4 regions of the Streptomyces sp. NPDC003032 genome follow, and region 3 is predicted to be linked to each of the others. Evidence: riboswitches for the same ligand, from Rfam matches in the RefSeq annotation. Region 3 holds a riboswitch; each other region holds the start of a gene.
The links. Region 3 has a riboswitch for cobalamin ahead of ACWDZ7_RS05775 (ribonucleoside-diphosphate reductase subunit alpha). Riboswitches for the same ligand answer to the same signal wherever they lie in the genome.

Region 1: another riboswitch for cobalamin. It lies ahead of cobN (cobaltochelatase subunit CobN); the one in region 3 lies ahead of ACWDZ7_RS05775 (ribonucleoside-diphosphate reductase subunit alpha).
Region 2: another riboswitch for cobalamin. It lies ahead of ACWDZ7_RS26695 (ABC transporter substrate-binding protein); the one in region 3 lies ahead of ACWDZ7_RS05775 (ribonucleoside-diphosphate reductase subunit alpha).
Region 4: another riboswitch for cobalamin. It lies ahead of ACWDZ7_RS12000 (ABC transporter substrate-binding protein); the one in region 3 lies ahead of ACWDZ7_RS05775 (ribonucleoside-diphosphate reductase subunit alpha).

What each region holds. Positions count from the first base shown of each region.
Region 1 covers NZ_JBSFTT010000017.1:61,135-65,579, reverse strand. Annotated here, with positions in the region: gene ACWDZ7_RS23785 (precorrin-8X methylmutase) at 57-683, opposite strand; gene ACWDZ7_RS23780 (cobalamin biosynthesis protein CobG) at 695-2,134, opposite strand; cobalamin riboswitch at 2,246-2,371, shown strand; gene cobN (cobaltochelatase subunit CobN) at 2,412-4,445, shown strand, end outside.
Region 2 covers NZ_JBSFTT010000021.1:12,751-17,195, reverse strand. Annotated here, with positions in the region: gene ACWDZ7_RS26710 (DUF2017 domain-containing protein) at 1-98, shown strand, start outside; gene ACWDZ7_RS26705 (amino acid permease) at 399-1,907, shown strand; gene ACWDZ7_RS26700 (Mov34/MPN/PAD-1 family protein) at 1,997-2,419, shown strand; cobalamin riboswitch at 2,427-2,546, shown strand; gene ACWDZ7_RS26695 (ABC transporter substrate-binding protein) at 2,591-3,553, shown strand; gene ACWDZ7_RS26690 (FecCD family ABC transporter permease) at 3,637-4,445, shown strand, end outside.
Region 3 covers NZ_JBSFTT010000003.1:262,130-266,574, forward strand. Annotated here, with positions in the region: gene mctP (monocarboxylate uptake permease MctP) at 1-340, shown strand, start outside; gene ACWDZ7_RS05770 (GNAT family N-acetyltransferase) at 416-910, shown strand; cobalamin riboswitch at 1,022-1,144, shown strand; gene ACWDZ7_RS05775 (ribonucleoside-diphosphate reductase subunit alpha) at 1,273-3,702, shown strand; gene ACWDZ7_RS05780 (ribonucleotide-diphosphate reductase subunit beta) at 3,702-4,445, shown strand, end outside.
Region 4 covers NZ_JBSFTT010000007.1:25,847-30,291, forward strand. Annotated here, with positions in the region: gene ACWDZ7_RS11995 (FecCD family ABC transporter permease) at 1-574, opposite strand, end outside; gene ACWDZ7_RS12000 (ABC transporter substrate-binding protein) at 577-1,611, opposite strand; cobalamin riboswitch at 1,771-1,955, opposite strand; gene ACWDZ7_RS12005 (VOC family protein) at 2,363-2,821, opposite strand; gene ACWDZ7_RS12010 (helix-turn-helix domain-containing protein) at 2,818-3,690, opposite strand; gene ACWDZ7_RS12015 (haloacid dehalogenase-like hydrolase) at 3,896-4,445, shown strand, end outside.

The DNA.
Region 1 (4,445 bases), on a different contig from region 3:
GTCGCCGGGCCCGAGCCCGACTCCGTACAGCCGTCCTCGCGCGTTGCTCTCGGTGTTCACTCCGCCTCGCTAGCGATCGCGTTGATCGCGGCCGCGGCCATGGCGCTGCCGCCACGGCGTCCCCGTACGACCAGGTACTCCAGGCCGGCGTGGTGTGCGGCGAGCGCGTCCTTGGACTCGGCGGCGCCGACGAAGCCGACCGGGATGCCGAGGACGGCGGCCGGGCGCGGGGCGCCCTCCTCGATCATCTCCAGGAGGCGGAAGAGCGCGGTGGGGGCGTTGCCGATGGCGACGACGGAGCCTTCCAGGCGGTCGCGCCACAGCTCCATGGCGGCGGCGCTGCGGGTGGTGCCGAGCTTCGCCGCGAGGTCCGGGACGGACGGGTCGGCGAGGGTGCAGATCACGTCGTTGCCGGCGGGGAGCCGCTTGCGCGTGACGCCGCTGGCGACCATGTTCGCGTCGCAGAGGATCGGCGCGCCGTCGCGCAGCGCCTTGCGGGCGTCGGCCACCAGGCGCGGGCTGAAGGCGAGGTCGCGGACGAGGTCGACCATCCCGCAGGCGTGGATCATCCGCACCGCGACCTGGCTGACGTCGGCGGGCAGACCGGCGAGGTCCGCCTCCGCGCGGATGGTGGCAAAGGACTCGCGGTAGATCGCCGCGCCGTCCTTCTCGTAGTCGAACACTGTGCTCTCGCTCATCTCGTGGCCGTTGTTGTCGTGATTACGGATGTCGTCGTACGTGCTGTAGTCACCGTCTCGATCAAGGTGGTGCCGCGCACGGGCGCCGCCGTGTCGCCCGTGCGCACCGTCACCTCGTACCGGCCCTCCCCGGTGGCGAGTACGTCCACCCAGTCGCCGCGCGGATGCCCGCACCGCCGCTCGCAGCCGGACCAGTGGACGGGCAGGCCCCCGGCGCCGGGGACGGCGTCGGCGCGGACGTCGGCGAGGGACTTGCCGCAGCCGGGCCGCCCGGCGCAGGCGCCGACGCCGAGCCAGGGCGATGCGGGGTCGGTGAGGTAGCCGACGTCGGCCAGCGCGCGCAGACGTTCACGCGCCGCCGCCTCGTCGGCGAAGCCCGGGATGACGAAGCCGCGCCAGGGGGTCACCCGGATCTCCCCGCCGGGCGCGGGGAGCAGCGCACGCCACTGCGCGGCGCTCACCCGACCGAGGGGGGCGCTCACCACGACGGCGCGCCCGACGACGCCGGGGGCGGGCGGGGCGCTGCGCGCGAGCGACACGGAGGCGGGCGGGGCCGCCGAACCGTCGATCGAAGCGGGGTCACTCGGCGAGGCACCCGGAGAGCCGTCCGCGACCGCCACGGCATCCGGCGCGGCCTGAACGGCACCCGGCGCCGCGAGCACGGCCTCCGCGGCGTCCGGGGGCGCGGGCACAGCCCGCACGCCCGCCCTGGCGAGCGCTCCCGCCAAGTCCACGCTCCGCCCCTCGGGCAGTTCCCTCACCCGCCAGGCGCCGTTGCCCGCCTCGTGGGCCGCGGTGAGGAAGGCGCCGGCCGCGGCGAGGGCGGCGCGCGGGGCGTCGGGGCCCCGCAGCCGCTGGGCACCGTCCCCGACGCGCACCAGCACCGTGCCGCCCGATTCTGCGATCAAGGTCACATCGCCGCCGAGCCCGGCCACGTCCCCGCGCCCGTCGTCCAGGATGAACAGGAAGCGGCCGGAAAGTGCTGTCGTCCACTCCTCGGCGCACAGGAGCCGGTCCAGCTCACGGGCCCACAACTGCACGTCGGCGTGGCCGAGTCGGTCGAGTCCTGCCAGCGGGGAGGCCACCACGTTCCGGACGCGTTCATGGCGTGCGGAGGGCAGCAGGCCCGCGTCCCGGAGCAGCGCGGCGAGCGCCCCGCCGCAGTCGTCGCCGAGGCCGCGCAGCTCGACGTTGCCGCGTGAGGTGACGCTGAGATTCCCGTCCGCGAAGCGCTCCGCCGCGTCGGCCAGCGCCGCCGCCTGGCGGGGGGTCAAAACGCCTGCGGGTACGCGGAGTCGGGCCAGCGCGCCGTCGTCGGCGCGGTGCAGGCGGAGGGCTCCGGGGCAGGCGTCACCCCGGTCGCGCATCCGGCCACGTATGGGGGGTTCGCCCTGTTTTGTGGGAGTTGCTCGGATGGGCGGCATGGCGGCGAGCATACCCACGCCGATCCGGCGGGTCGCCTCCCGAGGCGGGCCATCCCGGCAGGCGGCCGCCCCACCGGAGGTGGGCAGGACTTACTATGCAGGCGGCGGGCCGCCAGGTCCGCCGACGCCAGCGACGGCGTGGGTCCACCAGGACCCTGGGGAGGAAGGCCGGTGCGAATCCGGCGCGGTCCCGCCACTGTGAGCCCCACCGACGTGGGGTGAGCCAGGAACTCCTGCCGTCCATACGACCACCCGGGGCGCGGACACCCCGAGGAAGGCCTGCGCCCGCATGCTTCTGCTGCTGTCGACCTCCGACACCGATCTGCTCAGCGCCCGCGCGGCGGGGGGTCCGGTCGACTACCGGTTCGCCAACCCCTCCCGCCTGGACCTCACCGAGCTGCCCTCACTCCTCGACGGCGCCGACCTCGTCGTCGTACGCCTCCTCGGCGGCGTCCGCGCCTGGCAGGACGGCCTGGACCAGCTCACCGCCAGCGGCCTGCCGGTGGTCGTACTCACCGGTGAACAGGCGCCCGACGCCCAGCTCATGGCCTCCTCGACCGTGCCGATCGGCATCGCCGCCGAGGCGCACGCCTATCTCGCGCACGGCGGCCCCGCGAACCTGGAGCAGCTCGCCCGCTTCCTCTCCGACACCGTGCTCCTCACCGGCCACGGCTTCGACCCGCCGGCGCCCGCCCCGTCCTGGGGTCCGCTGGAGCGCACCGCTCGCGCGGTCGAGGGCCCGACCATCGCGGTGCTCTACTACCGCGCCCACCACATGAGCGGCAACACCGCCTTCGTGGACGCCCTGTGCGGCGCCATCGAGGACGCGGGCGCCCGCCCGATGCCGCTGTACGTGGCCTCGCTGCGCGCCCCCGAGCCGGAGCTGATCGACGAGCTGCGCGCCGCCGACGCCATCGTCACCACCGTCCTCGCCGCCGGTGGCACCAAGCCCGCCGAGGCCTCCGCGGGCGGCGACGACGAGTCGTGGGACGCGGGCGCGCTGACCGGCCTCGACGTGCCGATCCTCCAGGCGCTCTGCCTGACCGGGTCGCGTTCGGCCTGGGAGGAGAACGACGAGGGCGTCTCGCCGCTGGACGCCGCGAGCCAGATCGCGGTGCCGGAGTTCGACGGCCGGCTCATCACCGTGCCGTTCTCGTTCAAGGAGATCGACGAGGACGGGCTCCCCGCGTACGTCGCGGACGCCGAGCGCGCGGCCCGGGTCGCCGGGATCGCCGTACGCCACGCACGTCTGAGGCACATCCCGGCCGCCGACAAGCGCCTCGCGCTGGTGCTCTCCGCGTACCCGACCAAGCACTCGCGGATCGGCAACGCCGTGGGCCTGGACACCCCCGCGTCCGCCGTCGCGCTGCTGCGCAGGCTCATCGGGGAGGGCTACGACTTCGGGCCCACGGAAGACATTCCGGGGCTCGTCTCCGGTGACGGCGACGAACTCATCCGCGCGCTGATCGACGCGGGCGGACACGACCAGGAGTGGCTCACAGAGGAGCAGCTGGCCGCCAATCCCGTCCGCATCCCGGCCGCCGCCTACAAGCGCTGGTACGCGACGCTGCCGCGGGAGCTGCGCGACTCGGTCGAGCGGCACTGGGGGCCGCCGCCCGGCGAGATGTTCCTGGACCGCTCGCGCGTGGGCCAGGGGGGTGACCCCGAGGGCGACATCGTGCTCGCGGCGCTGCGGCGCGGGAACCTGCTCATCCTCATCCAGCCGCCGCGCGGCTTCGGCGAGAACCCCATCGCGATCTACCACGACCCCGATCTGCCGCCGTCGCACCACTACTTGGCGGCGTACCGCTGGATCGCCGCGTCCGCCGACGACGGCGGGTTCGGCGCCGACGCGATGGTCCACCTCGGCAAGCACGGCAACCTGGAGTGGCTGCCCGGCAAGAACGCGGGCCTTTCGGCGGCCTGCGGCCCCGACGCCGCGCTCGGCGACCTCCCGCTGATCTACCCGTTCCTGGTCAACGACCCGGGCGAGGGCACGCAGGCCAAGCGCCGCGTGCACGCCACCCTCATCGACCACCTCGTGCCGCCGATGGCCCGCGCCGACTCCTACGGCGACATCGCGCGCCTGGAGCAGCTCCTCGACGAGTACGCGCAGATCAGCTCCATGGACCCGGCGAAGCTGCCGGCGATCCGCGCGCAGATCTGGACGCTCATCCAGGCCGCGAAGCTCGACCACGACCTGGGCCTTGAGGACCGTCCGGACGACGACGGCTTCGACGACTTCCTGCTGCACGTCGACGGCTGGCTCTGCGAGATCAAGGACATGCAGATCCGCGACGGACTGCACGTGCTCGGTACCGCC
Region 2 (4,445 bases), on a different contig from region 3:
ACCGGCTCCCCGACTCCGACCCCCGCAAGCCGATGGTGATGGCCTACCTCTGGCTGGGCGGATTGCAGGAGACGCTGGTCGGGACGTTGCTGGACTGAGTCCCGATCAGCGGACGCTCAAATCCGGATAACGATCCTGTCACTTCATTGCCCACGTTTGCCACGCGAAGAGAACTTTGTCCGCTTCTTGCTGTGGTGTGCGCCACAGGTGGCTGATTCCCCCACTGTTGCCGCCGTGATAAATCTTCACGACCACTCGGTGACGCCACCCATGTCGCCGAGGGCGCTCGGGCCGGCAGACCGCCGGTAGCACTCCATACATATCCGGGGGGATCAGGACCTGATCCGCAGCCATCACGCGGTGAGCGGGCGCGGATCAGCATGGAGAAAGGCGTCACCATGACCTCAGTGCAGGTCGAAGAGCAGCACGACGGGCACGACGGCAATGGTGCCGTGCAGGCCGCGGGCGGCCCGTCCGGCGAGGGCGAGGGCTACCAGCGCGGTCTGGGGGCCCGGCAGATCCAGATGATCGCGATCGGCGGTGCCATCGGCACCGGCCTGTTCCTCGGCGCGGGCAAGGCCATTCACAAGGCCGGCCCCAGCCTCATCCTGGCGTACGCCATCGCGGGCCTCGTCATCTTCTTCATCATGCGGGCGCTCGGCGAGCTCCTCATGTACCGCCCCGTGTCGGGCTCCTTCTCGGAGTACGCACGCGAGTTCATGGGCCCGTTCTTCGGATTCGTGACCGGCTGGACGTACTGGCTCTTCTGGGTCGTCACCGGCATCACGGAAGTCACAGCGGCCGCCCAGTACATGCAGTACTGGACACACGACTCATTCCCACAATGGGCGTACGCGCTCGTCTTCACGGTCATCCTGTACGGCGCGAACCTCATCTCCGTGAAGCTCTTCGGTGAGCTGGAGTTCTGGTTCTCGATGGTCAAGGTCACCGCCATCATCGGCATGATCCTGATCTGCGTCGGCATCCTCACCATCGGCTTCTCCGACGCCGGTGACACCGCGACCGTGGCGCACCTGTGGAACCAGGGCGGGTTCTTCCCCAACGGCATCGGCTCCACGCTGATGACGCTCCAGATCGTGATGTTCGCCTTCCTCGCCGTCGAGCTGGTCGGCGTCACCGCGGGCGAGTCCAAGGACCCGAAGACCGTCCTGCCCAAGGCCATCAACACCGTGCCGTGGCGCATCGCCGTCTTCTACGTCGGCGCGCTGATCATGATCCTCTCGGTCGTGCCGTGGACGCACTTCCAGCCCGGCGTCTCGCCGTTCGTCGCGGCCTTCGAGAAGATGGGTCTCGGCGTCGGCGCCGCGATCGTGAACTTCGTGGTCCTCACCGCCGCGCTCTCCTCCTGCAACTCGGGCATGTACTCCACCGGCCGCATGCTGCGTGACCTGGCGCTCAACGGCCAGGGCCCGAAGTTCTTCACCAAGCTCACGAAGAACGGCCTGCCGCTGATCGGCACCACGGCCTCCGCCGCGTTCATGCTGGTCGGCGTCTGGATCAACTACCAGTGGCCGGGCGAGGCGTTCAACTACGTCGTCTCCTTCGCGACCATCTCCGGCATGTGGGCCTGGATCATGATCCTGGCCTGCCAGATCCGCTACCGCCGCAAGGCCGACCGCGGCGAGCTGCCGCAGTCCACCTTCAAGGCGCCCGGAGCCCCGTACACCAGCTGGTTCGCGCTGCTGTTCATCGGCATGGTCATCGTGATGATGGGCGTCGACAAGGACGCGCGTGTCTCGCTGTACGCCGCTCCGGTCTGGGCCGCGATCCTCGGGGTCTCCTACCTGATCCTCAAGAGCCGCGACCCGCAGGCCGCCGCGTTCAACAAGCGCAAGTACGCCGCTGCCGCCGTCGCCTCCGACAGCGAGCAGGCCGAGAAGGACTGACGCCGACCCCTCGGGGTACCTGTCCAGCATTCGGGCCCGCCCGTACCACACTTCGGTACGGTGCGGGCCCTCTGCTTATCCTGACTGCCATGCTGACCATCACCCAGGCCCTCCACGACCAGATCGTCGCGCACGCGCGCCAGGACCACCCCGACGAGGCATGCGGCGTGGTCGCGGGCCCGGCGGGCACCGGCCGCCCCGAGCGGTTCATCCCCATGCTGAACGCCGCTCGCTCGCCCACCTTCTACGAGTTCGACTCGGGTGACCTGCTCAAGCTCTACCGCGAGATGGACGACCGCGACGAGGAGCCGGTGGTCATCTACCACTCGCACACCGCGACCGAGGCCTACCCCTCCCGCACCGACATCACATACGCCAACGAGCCCGGCGCCCACTACGTCCTGGTCTCCACCGCGGACACCGATGACGCGGGCCCCTTCCAGTTCCGCTCGTACCGCATCGTGGACGGCGAGGTCACCGAGGAAGAGGTGCGGGTGGTCGGGGCATACTGACCCCCGACCACCTTCCAGGGCGGCAGGAGCCAGGAAGCCGGTGCGAACCCGGCACGGTCCCGCCACTGTGACCCCACCCCACACCGGGGCGGGGGAGTCAGGAACTGACCTGCCGCCCTTCTCCACACCACGCAGGGGACGCGGAAATCCCCTGGAGGAGGCAGACCCGCCATGTCCCGCCCCGTACGCGCCCTCGTCGCGACCACCTTGCTGATCCCGCTCGCCGCATGCTCCACCTCACCCGGCGACGACTCCGGGAAGCCCGCCGCCAAGGCCGCCGGATTCCCGTACACCGTCACCAACTGCGGCGTGAAGACGACGTACGAGGCACCCCCGAAACGCGCCGTCACCATGAACCAGCACGTCACCGAGGTGATGCTGGAACTGGGCCTGCGCGACCGCCTCGCCGGGACCGCCTACCTCGACGACAAGGTCCTGCCGAAGTACGAGAAGGCGTACAAGTCCGTCCCCGTGCTCGCCAAGGAGTACCCCTCCTACGAGAAGCTGCTGTCCGCCAACCCCGACTTCGTCTACGGCGGCTACGCCAGCGCCTTCCTCGCGGGCGACGGCCGCAGCCGCTCCGCGCTCGCCAAGTCCGGCATCGACAGCCGCCTCGACATCGAGGGCTGCGCGAAGCGCCCGGTCACGATGGACGACGTGTACCGCGAGGTGCGCGAGGTCGGCTCCACGTTCGGGGTGCGCGAACGCGCCGACACGTGGGTGAGCGGCGCGAAGCGTGAACTGGCCGCCACCGAGAAGAAGTCGAAGGCCAGGAAGCCGGTCCCGGTCTTCGTCTACGACAGCGGCGACAAGACGGCGTTCACGCTGGGCGGCCGGGGCATCGGCAACGACATCGTCGAGCGCGCGGGCGGCCGCAACGTCTTCGCCGACGTGGACAAGTCCTTCGGCGACGCGTCCTGGGAGACGGTCGTCGAGCGCCGGCCCGAGATCATCGTGATCCTGGACTACGGCGCCACGACGGTCGCCCAGAAGAAACAGCGCCTCCTCGACGACCCGGCCCTGGCAGACATCCCGGCCATCAAGCACAAGCGCTTCGCGGTGCTGCCGCTGTCGGACGCGGTGACGGGAGTAAGAGCACCCAAGGCGGTGGGAAAGCTGGCGGCACAGCTGTGAGGGGGCGTTGGGGGATCCAGCCCGTCCGGCGTTTGAGGACGAGCCCGAAGGGCGATAAACGCGGATCAAAGGGGCACCGCCTCTTGATCCTGACGATACTCACCGCAGCCCTCGCGGCAGCGACAGTCGCCGGGCTCGCCCTCGGCTCAGTCAGCATCCCCCCGAGCCAGGTCCTGGAGATACTGAGCGGCAGAGCAGAACCCTCCCCGTTCAGAACCATCGTCCTGGACGTAAGACTCCCCAGAGTCCTACTGGGCGCCGCCGTCGGAGCCGGACTGGCAGTCATCGGCACCGTCCTCCAGGCGCTGGTCCGCAACCCCCTCGCCGACCCGTTCCTGCTCGGCGTCTCCTCGGGCGCCTCCGTAGGCGCGGTCTCCGCGATCGTGCTCGGCGGCGTCTTCGGCCTCGGTACCGCCCTGACCACCACCGTCACCATCCCCGCCGCCTCCTTCGTGGGCGCGCTGATCTCCCTGGTCCTCGTCTACGCCCTGGCGAGAACCGGCGGCGGGGGATTCGCCACCGGGCGCCTGATCCTCGCGGGCGTCGCCGTCTCGTACATCCTGACCGCGCTGACCAGCCTCATCCTGGTCACCGCGGACAGCGCCGACCACCTCAAGGAAGTCCTGTACTGGACGCTCGGCGGCCTCGGCAGCGCCCGCTGGGACATGCTCGCCCTGCCCTGCGCCGTCCTGGCCGTCGGCACGGCGCTCCTTGTCGCGTTGGCCAGACCTCTCGACCTGCTGCTCGTCGGCGAGGAGGGCGCCACCGTCCTCGGCCTGGACACGGCCCGCTTCCGCGCCGCGGTCTTCGTCCTCGCCTCGCTCCTGACGGGAGTCCTCGTCGCGTACAGCGGGGCCATCGGCTTCGTCGGCCTGATGGTGCCGCACGCCGC
Region 3 (4,445 bases):
CGGCCTGTTCACGCGCTGGTTCCACCGCTGGGCGCTGCTCGCGGGCTGGGCGGTCGGCATGGTCTACGGCACCCTGGCCGCGTACGGCGTCGCCTCGCCGACGCAGAAGCACTTCGGCGGCTCCTCCGACACGATCCCGGGCATCGGCGAGATCGGCTACATCGGCCTCACCGCGTTCGTCCTGAACGTCGTCGTCACCGTGGTCCTCACCTTCGTCCTGAAGGCGCTGAAGGCCCCGGACGGCATCGACGAGACCTCCCCCGAGGACTACACCGCGGACGCGGGCGACCCCGGAGTCGTCCAGGAACTGCCGAAGGCTACGGCGGGCGCCGGGCACTGAGCCTCTCCCCGTCACGACGAGGGCCGCCGGAAAACCGGCGGCCCTCTGTCGTACCCGTGTTGCACACTGCGCGGCATGGACATCACGATCAGACACGCACACCCCGAGGAGTACGAGGCGCTCGGCGCCCTCACCGCGCAGGCCTATCTCGACGGCGGGCACCTGGACTTCGGGACCGAGGACCCCTATCTCGCGGTACTGCGCGACGTGGCGGCGCGCGCGGCCGACGCCGACATCCTGGTGGCCGTCGATGACGCGAAGACACTCGGCTGCGTCACCTACGTCCCGTCCGGCGGGCCGATGGCGGACATCGCGCGCGAGAACCAGGCCGAGATACGGATGCTGGCCGTCTCCCCCGAGGCGCGCGGCCGGGGCGCCGGCGAGTCGCTCGTACGGGAGTGCGTGCGGCGCGCCAAGGACGCGGGCCGCACCGGGCTCGTCCTGTCCACGCAGACGTCGATGCACGCCGCCCACCGGCTGTACGAGCGCCTCGGCTTCGTACGGACGCCCGAGCGCGACTGGAGGCCGATCGAGACGGTGCCGCTGCTGACGTACGAGCTGAAGCTCTAGGCGCCCCCTCCAGGCCCCTTCCAGGCCCCCTCCAAGCAACGGCCCCTCCTGCACCGCCCCTGCGAGCCGACACAAGATGTGGGCCTGCTTCAGGGACCCGGCACAAGATGTATGCTCGTGCTCGCTGTCGCCGCAGGGGAATCCGGTGCAAGTCCGGAACTGTCCCGCAACGGTGCATGTGTACGCATTCGGCGTACGCGGAGTCCGAGGACCTGCCGACAGCGCACCCGTGCCGTCCGGCCCGGGTGCCGACCGTCCGGGCCTCGTGGAGTGGGCCGGTGGACGCGGTACGCCGCCCTGTCCGGGTGCGCCCGTGTGCCCTCCCCTCCCCTGGCCCAGAGCCGAGCGAGGGAGTGCCCCACGTGACCATCGCGCCTGCCGAACCCGCGTCAGCGCCGTCGACGCCGACGCCGATGCCGACCACCCAGGGTGCCGAGGGAACCGACGGACCAGGGGCCGCGCTGCTGCGCACCCTGACCGACCTCACCGCCGACCTTCCCGACGCCGACCCCGGCCGGGTCGCCGCCGCCGCGCTGCGGGGCCGGTCCGCGAAGGCCGCCTCCGAGATCACCGCGGAGCTGCGGGAACTGGCGACCGAGGCGGCCGCGGGGCTCATCTCCGAGGACCCGGCGTACTCGAAGCTGGCGGCCCGGCTCCTGTCGATCGGCATCCGCGAGGAGGCGGCGACGCAGGGCGTGCGCTCCTTCACCGACTCCATCGCGGTCGGCCACCGCGAGGGCCTGATCGCCGACCGTACGGCGTCCTTCGTGACGGAGCACGCGGCCCGGCTCGACGCGCTGGTGGACGCCGCGCTCGCCGACGGCGCCGACTTCCGCTTCGGCTACTTCGGCCTGCGCACCCTGCACAGCCGCTATCTGCTGCGCCACCCGATCACCCGGCAGGTCATCGAGACCCCGCAGCACTTCATGCTGCGCGTCGCGAGCGGTCTCGCGGAGGACGGCGGCGAGCGCGCCCTGGACGAGGTCGCGGCGCTGTACCGCCTGATGAGCCGCCTGGACTACCTGCCGTCGTCGCCGACGCTCTTCAACTCCGGCACCCGCCACCCGCAGATGTCCTCCTGCTACCTCCTCGACTCCCCGCTGGACGAGCTGGACTCGATCTACGACCGCTACCACCAGGTCGCGCGGCTCTCCAAGCACGCGGGCGGCATCGGACTCTCGTACTCCCGCATCCGTTCCCGTGGCTCGCTGATCCGTGGCACGAACGGGCACTCCAACGGCATCGTGCCGTTCCTGAAGACCCTGGACGCCTCGGTCGCCGCCGTGAACCAGGGCGGCCGGCGCAAGGGCGCGGCCGCGGTCTACCTGGAGACCTGGCACTCCGACATCGAGGAGTTCCTGGAGCTGCGCGACAACACCGGTGAGGACGCGCGCCGCACGCACAACCTCAACCTCGCGCACTGGATCCCGGACGAGTTCATGCGCCGGGTCGCCGCCGACCAGGACTGGTCGCTGTTCTCCCCGGCCGACGTGCCCGACCTCGTCGACCTGTGGGGCAAGGAGTTCGACGCCGCCTACCGCGGGGCGGAGGCCGCCGGGCTCGCGAAGAAGACCATCCCGGCCCGGGAGCTGTACGGCCGCATGATGCGCACCCTCGCGCAGACCGGCAACGGCTGGATGACGTTCAAGGACGCCGCCAACCGCACCGCCAACCAGACGGCGGAACCCGGCCACACCGTGCACTCCTCCAACCTCTGCACGGAGATCCTGGAGGTCACGGACGACGGCGAGACGGCCGTCTGCAACCTCGGCTCGGTCAACCTCGGCGCGTTCGTGGACGCCGCCGCCGGTGACATCGACTGGGAGCGGCTCGACGAGACCGTCCGTACCGCCGTCACCTTCCTCGACCGCGTCGTCGACATCAACTTCTACCCGACCGAGCAGGCCGGGCGCTCCAACGCCAAGTGGCGCCCGGTGGGCCTCGGCGCGATGGGCCTCCAGGACGTCTTCTTCCAGCTGAGGCTGCCCTTCGACTCCCCCGAGGCGCGCGCCCTGTCCACCCGTATCGCCGAGCGGATCATGCTCGCCGCGTACGAGGCCTCCGCGGACCTCGCCGAGCGGAACGGGCCGCTCCCGGCCTGGGAGAAGACCCGCACCGCGCGCGGCGTCCTGCACCCGGACCACTACGGTGCCGTGCTGACCTGGCCGGAGCGGTGGGCGGCCCTGCGGGCGCGCATCGCCACCACCGGCATGCGCAACTCCCTCCTGCTCGCCATCGCGCCGACCGCCACCATCGCGTCCATCGCGGGCGTCTACGAGTGCATCGAGCCGCAGGTCTCCAACCTCTTCAAGCGTGAGACGCTCAGCGGCGAGTTCCTCCAGGTCAACGCCTACCTGGTGGAGGAGCTGAAGCGGCTCGGCGTCTGGGACGCGCAGACCCGCGAGGCGCTGCGCGAGGCCAGTGGCTCGGTGCAGGGCTTCAGCTGGATCCCCGAGGACGTCCGCGCGCTGTACCGCACGGCGTGGGAGATCCCGCAGCGCGGTCTGATCGACATGGCCGCCGCGCGCACGCCGTTCCTCGACCAGGCGCAGTCCCTGAACCTGTTCCTGGAGACGCCGACCATCGGCAAGCTCTCCTCGATGTACGCCTACGCCTGGCAGCAGGGCCTGAAGACGACGTACTACCTGCGCTCGCGCCCCGCCACCCGCATCGCCCGCGCGGCCGGCTCCGGCGCGACCGCCGCCACCGCCCCCGTACCCGCGCAGGTCACGGCCGAAGACGCCGTCGCCTGCTCCCTGGAAAACCCCGAGTCCTGCGAGGCCTGCCAGTAATGAGCTCCACGACCAACAGTACGAAGAACCTCCTCGACCCGGGCTTCGAGCTGACCCTGCGCCCCATGCGCTACCCGGACTTCTACGAGCGCTACCGGGACGCGATCAAGAACACGTGGACGGTGGAGGAGGTCGACCTCCACTCGGACGTCACCGACCTCGCCAAGCTCACGCCTGGCGAGCAGCACATGATCGGCCGCCTGGTCGCGTTCTTCGCGACCGGTGACTCGATCGTCTCCAACAACCTGGTGCTGACGCTCTACAAGCACATCAACTCCCCCGAGGCGCGGCTGTACCTGAGTCGTCAGCTCTTCGAGGAGGCCGTGCACGTCCAGTTCTATCTGACGCTGCTCGACACGTATCTGCCCGACCCGGAGGACCGCGCGGCGGCCTTCGACGCGGTCGAGGAGATCCCCTCCATCCGCGAGAAGGCGCAGTTCTGCTTCAAGTGGATGGACTCGGTCGAGAAGCTGGAGCGCCTGGAGACCCAGGCCGACCGCCGCCGCTTCCTGCTCAACCTGATCTGCTTCGCCGCGTGCATCGAGGGCCTCTTCTTCTACGGTGCCTTCGCGTACGTCTACTGGTTCCGCAGCCGCGGTCTGCTGCACGGCCTGGCGACCGGCACCAACTGGGTGTTCCGCGACGAGACGATGCACATGAGCTTCGCCTTCGACGTGGTCGACACGGTCCGCAAGGAGGAGCCCGAGCTGTTCGACGACGCGCTTCGGACGCAGGTCACGGAC
Region 4 (4,445 bases), on a different contig from region 3:
AGCCGAGCAGCCAGAACAGCACGCCTCGGGCGGTCTCCGCGTCGCCCGCGGTGAGGACCACGAAGGAGGTCAGGGCGGAGAAGAGCTGCATCGCGGCGACCCCGGACAGCACCACCCGGTCCGTCGTGCCGCCGAGCGTGTGGCTCAGGAACAGGACGAGGGCGAACGAGCAGAGCGCGCCCACGAAGGCGCCCGCCGAGACCGACAGCGCTCCGCCGCCGACGCCGAGAACGAGGACCGCGACCGCTCCCGTGGACGCCCCGGACGACACCCCGAGGACGAAGGGGTCCGCGAGGGGGTTGCGGAGCAGGGACTGCATGACCGCGCCGCAGACCGCGAGGCCCGCGCCGCAGACGGCGGCTAGCAGGGTGCGGGGCATCCGCAGGTTCCAGACGATGCCGTCCCTGAGAGGGGTGAGCCGTGGCTCGCCCCAGCCGAGGTGCGCGGCGAGCGCCGACCACACGTCGGGGACCGAGATGTCGGCGGGGCCGATGGTGACGGCGACCGCGACGGAGAGCGCGAGCGCGGCGCCTGCCGCCAGCCACCGCAGCCCCTGCCGGGCGGGGGCGGCCAGGCTCACTTGGCGAGCCCGAACTTCCGCAGTCCGGCGGCCACTTGCTCGATGCCGTCGACCGTGCGGATCGTCGGGTTCATGGCCTGGCCGCTGAGCAGGACGTACCGCTTCTTCTTCACGGCGGTCAGGTTCTTGGTCGCCGGGTTCGACTCCAGGAACCTGATCTTCGCCGCGGCGCTCTCGGCGGACTGCGACTTGCGGGTGAGGTCGCCGATGACGAGGACGTCGGGGTCGCGGTCGGCGACGGTCTCCCAGTTGATCTGGGGCCACTCCTCGCGGGTGTCGTCGAAGACGTTCTTCGCGCCGAGTTCACGGGTGATGATGCCGGGGGCGCCGCAGCAGCCCGCCATGTACGGGGCGTCGGAGTTGGCGAACCAGTACAGGAGCGTGGTGTCGGAGGCGGCGGCCTTGTCGATGTCCTTGGTGGCGTTCGTGACCCGGCGCTTCATGTCGGCGATCAGTTTCTCGCCGCGCTGCTCGACGTCGAACACCTTCGCCAGGTCGCGTACCTCGCCGTAGACGGTGTCCATGGTGAGGGTCTTGACGCGCTTGCCGTCGCCGCCGCCGTCGTTGTCCTTGCCCGCGCAGTCGGTGGGCGAGACGTAGACGGGGACGCCGAGTTCGGTGAACTCCGTACGGTCGGCGACGCCGCCCTTGCCGACGGTGTAGAGGAAGGAGGCGCTGACGAAGTCCGGTTCCTTGGCGAGGACCTTCTCCATGGACGGGTAGCGGTCGGCCAGCCGCTCCACCTTCGCGTTGTCCTTCTTCAGGTTCTTCAGGACCGGGTCGGTCCAGGTGCCGGTGCCGACCATGCGGTCGGCGAGGCCGAGGGAGAGCAGGATCTCCGTGGAGCCCTGGTCGAGCGAGACGGCCCGCCGGGGCGGGGCCTCGGCCTTCGCCTCCTTGCCGCAGGAGGCGACCGTCACCGGGTAGCCGCCGGTGCTCTTGCCCGCGGGGGCGGCGGACTTCTGGGCGGAGCCGTCGCCGCAGGCGGTGAGCGTGAGCGCTCCGGCCGCGAGTGCTCCGGCCGCGAGCATTGCGGTACGGCGCGGGACGGGTGTGCGGCGCGGGGCAGGCAGGGACGGGGCGGGTGTGCGGCGCGGGGCGGATATACGGACTGTCGAGGACACGCGATCCCTTGAGTGTCACGGCTCATACGCGGAGCCTGGTCTGCGTCACGACCTCCGCCGCCCGGTGTGCGAGCGGAGGCGCCAGCAGGTCTTCGGACTCGGGATCGGCCGGGCGGGGCGCCTTCCCGGGCGTCGCGAGACGCCCAGTGGCCGTGGCCCCGCCCGTCCCCCTCACCGCTGCGCGTCAGTTCCGGATTCGCACCGGATTCCCTGGCCCAGGTGTGGGTTTGACTGGCTTGCGCAAGTTATCACGCGGCGTTTTTTCGGCGCCTGCCGCTTGCCGGCCGCCGGGCGTGGGGCTCGCGGTGCCTTCAGGCTCCGCCCGGCCCCGGGCCTACGTTGCCTTCAGGCCACCGCCTGGCCTCGGGCTTGTCGTGCTCTCAGGCTCCGTCCGGCCCCGGCTCGCGTGCCCTCGGGCTTACGTTGCCTTCAGGCCGCCGCCCGGCCTCGGGCTCGCGTCACTTTCGGGCCCCGCCCGGCCCCGGGCTTACGTTGCCTTCAGCTCCGCCCGGCCTCGGGCTCGCGGTGGCCTCAGCTCCGCCCGGCCTCGGGCTCGCCGTGCCCTCGGGCTTACCTTGCCTTCAGGCTCCCCCCGGCCCTGGGCTCGCGTACCCTCAGGCCCCGCCCCGCCCCGCCCCGCCCCGGGCTCACCGTGCCCTCAGGCCCCGCCCGGCCTCCGCTCGCCGCGATAGGTTCCGAAGAACCAGCGGTTTCCCTCGGGGTCCGCGATGCCGAACTCGCGGCTGCCGTACGGCTTGTCCTCGATTTCGCCGATGATCTTTACGCCGGCCGCGGTGAGACGGGCGTACAGGGCGTCGACCTGGTCGGTCACGACGTAGGCGCCGGAGGTGCCCGGCTCTCCGCAGGTATCGGCGCCGGCCGACGACTCGGGGTCGTACGAGCCGAGCATGATGCCGCCGCCCTCGGGCCAGTCGAGCTGGGCGTGGGCGACGCGGTCACCGTCCTCGTGGACGGCGGTGCGCAGGAAGCCGACGGTGCCGACGAGGAAGTCGATCAGCGCGGGAGCGTCCTGGGCCTGCAGGGCCGGCCAGACGGCGGGCTCCCGCAGGGTCGAAGGGGTGCTGGTGCTGAGCTGCTGCTTCTCGGTGGTGTTCATGCCTCCCACTCTTCGCCCCCGCCGTGCGCCCCGGCTTGGATATTCCGGCACTCCTCGGCCAGCCAGCGGGTGGGGCTCGCCCCCGTGTACTGCCGGAAGTCGCGTACGAGGTGCGAGTGGTCGTAGTAACCGGTGTCGGCGGCGACCCGGGCGAGGTCCGGCGGGCCGCCCGCCGCGACCGCGCGGACCACGGCGGCCTTGGCGTGCTGGAAGCGCATGAGGCGCGCCGCCTGCTTGGGGCTCAGCCCGGTCTCGGCGCGGAAGAGCGCGGTCAGGCGGCGCTCGCTCAGCGCGACGTGCCGGGACAGGCCGCCCAGGGTACCCGCGCCGCGGTGCCGCGCCAGCCAGGCCCAGGCCTCGGCGACCTCGGGGCGTACGGGACCCGGGGTCCGGTCCGCGTCCGCGCACCGCCGCCGCAGGTAGGCGGACAGGGCCGCGAAGCGGTCCTCCCAGCGGTCCAGCTCGCACAGCCGCTCGCGGACCTCGGCGGCGCGGGCGCCGAACACGTCCGTGCCGCCGGTGACGAGCTGCCCGCTCAGCGCGCCGGCGTGCAGGCCGAGCAGGGCGCGGGCCGCCAGCGGGTGCACGGCCAGCTGGATGCCCGCCTCGTGCTCGGGCTGGACGACGTACGCGGGGCTCTGGTGCAGGCCGCCCACGACGATGTCGGTGCGGACCGCGTCCGCGCCGGTCGCCTGGGCGGGCGTGCCGCCGCTGGCGATGGGCCCGTCCAGCGAGAAGATCACCGTCAGATACGGCGAAGGCAGACCCCGGTGCAGAGCGGGCCGCTGCCCTGCGGTGCGGTAACCGACCGCGGACACGACCATGCCGTCGAGCCGGGGAACGGCCCGGACGAACTCACGGGAGCCCATGCAGTCCAGTATGCGCGCGGTGGGCGCGGGCGGGCCGCCGGGGCGAGGGGCGGCGTCCCGCTCTCCGCTACCCGCGTCCGCCTCCCCCACACCCCCCGGGCACGGTGACTTCGATCATGGGAAACGGGCGCCCCTGCCCATAGCATTGCGCGCCGCTCCGGATGGGGCCGCGCATCGCTATCAGGAACGGCGGGACACGAAAGACATGGCAGCAGTACGAGAGAAGAAGAAGCTGGGCCTCATCGGCGCCACGGGGGCCCTCGCCGCCGCCGTCCTCGCGGGCGGCGCGCTGTGGCCGACGAGTGAGGCGACCGCCGCCGACACCTCGGTCGCCACCGCCCGCGAGCTGTCGCACTGGCCGAAGCCGGTCGCGAAGAAGCTCGGCAAGGTCATCGCCGCCAACGACCACAAGGGCGCGTACGCCGTCTTCGACGCGGACAACACGACGTACCGCAACGACCTGGAGGAGTCGCTGCTGCCCTTCCTGGAGATGAAGGGCGTACTGACCCGCAAGACCATGGACCCGTCCCTGAAGACCATCCCCTTCAAGGACACGGCCACGCACAAGGAGAGCCTCTACAGCTACTACAACCGGCTCTGCGAGGTGGACGACCAGCTCTGTTACCCCTGGGTCGCGCAGATCTTCTCCGGCTTCACGCTGAAGGAGCTCAAGGGGTACGTCGATGAGCTGCTGGCGTACAAGAAGCCGATACCCGCCGAGTACTACGAGGACGGGAAGCTCACCAAGACCGAGG